Regions from separate parts of the Arthrobacter sp. D3-18 genome, predicted to be linked through region 3. Evidence: riboswitches for the same ligand, from Rfam matches in the RefSeq annotation. Region 3 holds a riboswitch; each other region holds the start of a gene.
The links. Region 3 has a riboswitch for thiamine pyrophosphate ahead of thiO (glycine oxidase ThiO). Riboswitches for the same ligand answer to the same signal wherever they lie in the genome.
Positions count from the first base shown of each region.

Region 1: linked by a shared signal. The riboswitch ahead of M1D89_RS04550 (ECF transporter S component) and the one ahead of thiO (glycine oxidase ThiO) in region 3 are both predicted to bind thiamine pyrophosphate.
Region 2: linked by a shared signal. The riboswitch ahead of thiC (phosphomethylpyrimidine synthase ThiC) and the one ahead of thiO (glycine oxidase ThiO) in region 3 are both predicted to bind thiamine pyrophosphate.

Region 1 is NZ_CP096440.1:533,031-535,228, forward strand. It holds gene M1D89_RS04545 (NUDIX hydrolase) at 1-361, opposite strand, end outside; TPP riboswitch at 664-800, shown strand; gene M1D89_RS04550 (ECF transporter S component) at 877-1,497, shown strand; gene M1D89_RS04555 (ABC transporter ATP-binding protein) at 1,497-2,198, shown strand, end outside.
Region 2 is NZ_CP096440.1:1,963,936-1,966,133, forward strand. It holds gene thiC (phosphomethylpyrimidine synthase ThiC) at 1-866, opposite strand, end outside; TPP riboswitch at 862-969, opposite strand; gene M1D89_RS11235 (amidohydrolase family protein) at 1,053-2,135, shown strand.
Region 3 is NZ_CP096440.1:1,569,437-1,571,634, forward strand. It holds gene M1D89_RS09370 (ferritin-like fold-containing protein) at 1-404, shown strand, start outside; gene thiE (thiamine phosphate synthase) at 434-1,105, opposite strand; TPP riboswitch at 1,133-1,251, shown strand; gene thiO (glycine oxidase ThiO) at 1,244-2,198, shown strand, end outside.

The DNA.
Region 1 (2,198 bases), 1.0 Mb from region 3:
CCGTGGCCTCGATGCTGAGCCCGGCTTCCTCCCTGACTTCACGGATTGCGGCGGTAAGCACCGTTCCGGCGTTCCTGGTGGCTTCGCCCCGGGCCGTGGAGATGGAGCTGTGCTGCCAGTCAACGGCATGCCTTCGGAGGAGTTCCGCGGGGTAGTCCCACCCGGACTCGTCCGCGGCATCCACCCGGCCTCCAGGGAAGACCACCATGCCCGCAGCGAAGTCCATGGTGCTAACTCTGTGCTGGACGAAAGCTTCGAGCCCGCCCGGCGCGTCACGGAGCAGGATGACGCTCGCGGCGAGCCGGGGTTCGGGCACTGGAGTGTCGCTGGCAGGGTGATCCTGTGTGGGTAGGTCCGTCATGAATTGTGCCCCTTTGCCGCGGTCGAGTCTGCTGGTTCATTCTCTCAGGTCGGTTGTGAGGCCTGGTGTGCAGGGAATGGCGTGGGGGATGGGTGTAGAGCGGGCCTCGCAACGGGCCAGGTTTGGTTGTGGGGCCTGGTGTGCAGGGAAAGGTGTGGGGGATGGGTGTAGAGCGGGCCTCGCAACGCGCCCCCGGGAGCCCTGGAACGCACCACCACTGCCGATTGTGACCGCATGCCGGCAACAGACCAACACCCGCCACAGACTCAGGTGTAAACTGAACCAGCCCATCAGGGCAGATTTGATAACGACAGGGGAGCGCCGCCGTCGGACTCTGCAGAAATGCAGGAGACGCGAGGGCGCTGAGAGTGCGGACAGCCGCAGACCCTCGAACCTGATCCGGTTAGTACCGGCGCAAGGGAGTCGAGCTTCTCAGAGTGTCCGGATCCGGACGGCGCAGGCCAATCGGATTCCGGGGAGCACTTTCCCCTCCTGTAACCTCAGGAGGCAGAAAAATGACCACGGTAAACGTGAAGAAGACCAGTTATAACTGGCGTGTTGTAGACATTGTTGTGGCGGCCTTGATCGCCATCGCGGGCGGCGTGATCTTCTGGGCATGGTCCCAAGGCGCCGCACTGGTATCCATCCCCATGAACGCGACGTATCCGCCGCTCACCGGCCTGATTGCCGGCGGCTGGATGATCCCCGCGGTCCTGGGCATGCTCATAATCCGCAAGCCGGGTGCAGCCCTGTTCTGCGAAACTGTTGCCGCTACCGGTGAGCTCATCATGGGTTCGCAGTACGGCACCACCGTGCTCATCTCCGGCGTTCTGCAGGGCCTGGGCGCCGAACTCATTTTCGCCGCCTTCCGGTACAAGAAGTTCAACCTGCCCACCGCCCTCCTCGCCGGTGCGGGCGCGGGCCTCTTCTGCGGCCTGAACGACTCCTTCCTCCCGTGGGGTTGGAACATCGCCTATGAAGCCGTCGACAAGCTGGCCTACATCACCTTCACCACAATTTCAGGTGCAGTCATCGCGGGCGCGCTCTCCTGGGTGGCCACGCGCGGCCTGGCCAAGACCGGCGTGCTGAGCTCCTTCGCCTCGCGCAAGGCCGCTTCGGAGCCCGTCTTCAGCTGATGCCGGCCACGCATAGCGGCACGGTGAGGCCTGCCGCCATCTCAGCCGAGGGCTGGGGTTGGCGGCATGCCGGCCGGGCCCACCCTGCCATTCAGGGCCTCGACCTTCGGATCGAACCGGGGGAGCGAGTACTGCTGCTCGGACCTTCGGGTGCGGGCAAGTCCACGCTCTTGCATGCCCTAGCCGGGGTGTTGGGTGATGAGGAAGACGACTCGGATGAGACCGGCTCCCTGCTGATTGACGGCGTTGTACCCCGCGAGCAGCGGGGGCGCGCGGGACTGATGCAGCAGGACCCTGAGACGCAGGTGGTTTTGTCCAGGGTTGGCGACGACGTTGCCTTCGGCGCCGAGAACCTTGCCGTGCCCCGTGACGAGATTTGGTCCCGCGTCCATGAAGCGCTCGACGACGTCGGGTTGCGCACCGCTGCCGGCAGCGGCCTGGCGTTGGATCACCCGACGGCGGCGCTCTCCGGCGGCCAGAAGCAGCGCCTTGCGCTTGCGGGCATTTTGGCGATGCGGCCCGGGCTGATCCTGTTGGACGAACCAACGGCCAACCTGGATCCTGCAGGAGTGCTGGAGGTCCGTGATGCTGTAGCGCGATGCCTGGACAAGACCGGGGCAACGCTGGTCGTGGTGGAACACCGCGTGTCCGTGTGGAAAGACCTGGTGGACAGGATTGTGGTTCTGCAGCCGGGGTCGGCT
Region 2 (2,198 bases), 390 kb from region 3:
GTATCGCGGAAGATCTCCCACGTCAGCTGGTTGGCCTCCCCATTCACCTTTTCCAGTGCCTGGTAAATGGGCACTGTTCCGATCGGAACGGGCGAGTTGCGGATGATCCACTCGCGCGTGGTGTGGATGTCATCGCCCGTAGAGAGGTCCATTACCGTGTCAGCGCCCCACTGAGCTGCCCACTGCAGTTTGTCCACTTCCTCTGCAATGGAGCTTGTGACTGCCGAGTTGCCAATGTTGGCGTTGATCTTGACCAAGAATGCCTTGCCAATGATCATTGGCTCGGATTCGGGATGGTTGATGTTGTTCGGAATAATTGCCCTCCCCGCGGCGACCTCGCTGCGGACCAGCTCAACGTCACAGTTCTCCCGCAAAGCGACGAACTGCATTTCCGGAGTCACGACGCCGTGTTTTGCGTAGTGCATCTGCGTGACGGTCCTACCCGCGACGGCGCGGCGCGGCACCGGTTGCGCGCCCTTCCACTCCGCTGACGCTGCTCCACGCCGAACGGCGGACTTGCCGTCGTCGAGCAGGTTCCGTTCCCGCCCGGAATACGCCTCTGTGTCTCCGCGTGCTTCGATCCATGGTGCACGGAAAGGCTCCAGCCCCATCACGGGATCGCTTCCGGGGCCCGCTGTTCGGTAAACCTGCAGAGGTTGGTTGGCCTGCCCATTGGGGGAGGGCTCCAAGGCGATCTCCGTCACGGGGACCCTTATGCCGTTCTTTGGATCCTCCAACCAAGCCAACGAATGGGACTTCAGCGATTGCGTTACGGTTTCCGCCGCATTTTGGCCCGCGTTGATCTGGTTTTTGCCCGTGACGGCCTGGTTTTGGGCAGGGCTGTGCTGTGTTTCGGTGGTGCTCAAGGGAATACTCACTTCCTTCGCCGGCATTACCCGGACAGGTTCAACGGTCGCAGACTGCGTCAGTCCGATCTCAGCCCCTGCAGGGGCCCCCGTGTGGTCGTAGACGAAGCTACCACAGCTCCCCACGGGCTCCCAGTCACATGCAGGCAGCAAGCTCCAATGCATAGCCCCGGCTACGCTTTTGCCATGGCCAACATCATCGAATTCAGCGGACCTGTGCTCTTGTCGGCAGACGAAGAGCGCCACGGGCTTTGGTCCGTGGACGGCAAACTGACGTTTGAGCGTCCTGTCGCGGCGCCGGACAGGGTGTTGGCTGGCTGGGTCTTGCCGGGTTTCGTTGACGCTCATTGCCACATCGGACTCGGCGTTGGAGGAGCGGTAGACGAGCAGGCCACGCGTGCCCAGGCCCAAGCAGACCTTGACGCCGGGTCGCTGCTGATCCGCGATTGCGGTTCGCCCGCCGACACCCGCTGGGTGCAGCAGCGAACCGACCTGCCCCGACTGATCAGGTCGGGTCGGCATATCGCCCGGAGCAGGCGATATCTCCGCGGTTTGGGTCATGAAATCGAGCCCGCGGAACTCGTGGAAACGGTCCGAAAGGAAGCCCGGGACGGCGACGGCTGGGTAAAACTTGTGGGCGACTGGATCGATCGCGGCGTTGGAGACCTCGCTGCCTCGTTCCCCGCAAAGACCGTCAAGGAAGCCATTTCCGCGGCCCACGATGAAGGTGCCCGGGTGACCGCGCACTGTTTCGGCGAGGACACCATCGATGACCTGCTCGACGCCAATATCGACTGCATAGAGCACGCCACCGGACTCCTTCCGCGCCACCTGCCGCGTTTGGTGGAACAGTCAGTTCCTATCGTCCCCACCTTGGTCAACATCGCTACCTTCCCGGACATCGCAGCGCAGGCAGGGCCGAAGTTTCCGGAGTACGCGGCCCACATGATCCGTCTCTGGGAGCGTCGTCGGGAGCGGGTGCTGGAGGCCTTCGAAGCGGGGGTTTCCGTCCATGCTGGTACTGACGCCGGCAGCGTGATCAAACACGGCAGGATTGCGGACGAAATGATGGAACTGCACGACGCCGGCCTTCCGCCGGTGGCGGTCCTGCAGGCCGCCGCCTGGGGCGCCCGTGAGTGGCTGGGAGTCGAGGGCATCAGCGAAGGCGCAAGCACCGACGTCGTGCTGTGCAGTGACGATCCGCGTCGTCATTTGGGTACCATCGCGGCCCTCAAGCACGTCGTGCTCAGGGGTAATGTCGTTCGTTAGGAATAAATTGAAGCTTCAAGTAATTTAGATAGGTAAGAAGGTGCCGATGCGCGGCCACCTCAG
Region 3 (2,198 bases):
ACGAGCGCACCAAGCCGGGGGACTGGTTCGAATCCGTAATGAAGGCCTACGTCATCGATACTGTGTCATCAGATTTCTATAGGGCTGTCTCGATGTTCCTCGACCCAACAACGCAGCATTTCGTTGAGCGCGTTGCTTCCCCCGATCAGGCCACGGAAGTCCTTCGCGTCCTGCTCAGGCGGGCCTTGGCAGATGACCCGCGCCTCGCTTCGCGATTGGCGCTGTGGGGCCGCCGCTTGGTGGGGGAAGCGTTGACGCAAGCGCAGCGCGTCGGCATGGAACATCCCCTGCTGGGGCCAATGCTGAAGAGCGGCGGGGACGCGCGTGCCGCGGTGAAAAAGCTGACGACTGAGCTCGCCGATAAGCACGCCCGCCGGATGACTGGCCTCGGCCTGACCGCTTAGCCCGCGGATCGCGCGGAACTCCGACTTCCCTAGACGGTATCCAAAGCTTCCAGCAGCGACTTGGCTGCCGCCGTCGGGTCCGTTGCCGCTGTGATGGCACGGACCACCACGATACGGCTGGCGCCCGCTTTCACAACCTGTTCAACGTTACTGAGATCGATGCCGCCGATGGCGAACCAAGGGATGGTCGCCCCGTCGCCTGAACGGTTGACCGCTTCTGCGGCATATGTGACCAGGTCCAAACCGACTGCAGCGCGGCCGGGTTTGGTGGGTGTTGCCCACACTGGGCCCACGCAAAAATAATCCAGTCCCAAGGGCCCTTGGGCGGTGGCTACAGCTGCATCGATTTGTTCCGTTGTGTGGGTGGAGAGGCCGATGCCGGTGACATTCGGCAGCAGGGTCCGGGCGGCCGTCAGTGGCAGGTCCTTTTGCCCGATGTGGAACACGGGAGCCCCGGAAATACTGGCAACATCGGCCCGGTCGTTGACAGCCCAAAGACGTCCGTGCCGTTGTGCGACGCTCCGCAGGACGGCCAACATCTCCAGTTCTTCGGCAGCTTCCAGAGTCTTGTCGCGGAGTTGGATGATGTCCACACCGCCCTCGAAAGCGGCGTCTACAAAGTCCTCAAAATCGCCCTGCTGCTTACGGGCATCTGTGCACAGGTAGAGGCGGGCGGAGGCAAGAGCGTCAGGCTGAGTCATGGGAACCAGAGTAGTTCCTCTAAACTGGGCACGTACTGCGGGAGCCGCGACATTCGTCATATGACTGTCCGGCTGAGAGGGCTTCAGCGCCGACCGCTTGACCTGATCCGGCTAGTACCGGCGTAGGGAAGGAAACGAATGGCAGATCCCCGCCATACCCCTCTTCATGCAGACGTTGCCGTCATTGGTGGCGGCGTCATCGGCCTCGGCATCGCTCACGAGGCCCGGCGATTGGGCCGTTCAGTTGCGCTGATCGACCCCGCACCAGCTTCCGGTGCCTCCTTCGCAGCGGCCGGCATGCTTGCACCGGTCAGTGAACTCCATTACCAGGAAGAAGACCTTCTTGACTTAATGCTTGAGTCTTCCCGGCTGTGGCCCTCCTTCGTGGACGGCCTGCATCAAGGCGCAGAGGACAGCGGATACCGCACGACGCCGACCCTCGCCGTGGGTGCCGATGCAGCCGACCGCCGGGCGCTCGCGGACCTAAGGTCGGTCCAGATTGCGGCTGGCTTAGGAGTCGAACCTCTCGCTCTGCGGGACGCGAGGCAACGGGAGCCGCTCCTCAGCCCGCAGATCTCCTGCGCTTTCGATATTCCTGCCGACCACCAAGTCGATCCGAGAAAACTGGCGGCATGCCTCTTGGCAAGACTGGCAGACCATTCGCCAAGTGACAGTTCCTGGGTGTCGGGAGCCGATGACGGATTCGCAATTGCTTCCCAAGCTCGCGGTTTGCTGTGGGAAGGCGGGCGGGTCGCAGGAGCGGAGCTTGAGTCAGGAGTCTCTGTCCTCGCCGGAGAGACCGTGGTGGCCAACGGGCTTGGGGCGTCCCAATTGTCCGGTCTCCCTGATGGTCTGAGCCTTCCGGTAAGGCCGGTCTATGGGGACATCCTCCGCCTTCGCGTTCCCGATCACCTGCGGCCCTTGGTCACATCAACGATTCGCGGAATGGTTCGTGGAGTGCCTGTCTACATCGTGCCCCGGGACGACGGAACTGTGGTGATAGGAGCGACGCAACGCGAAGACGGGTTGTCAGCGCCTTTCAATGCGGTCTCGGCGGGTGGCGTTTACCAATTGCTGAGGGACGCCCAAGTAC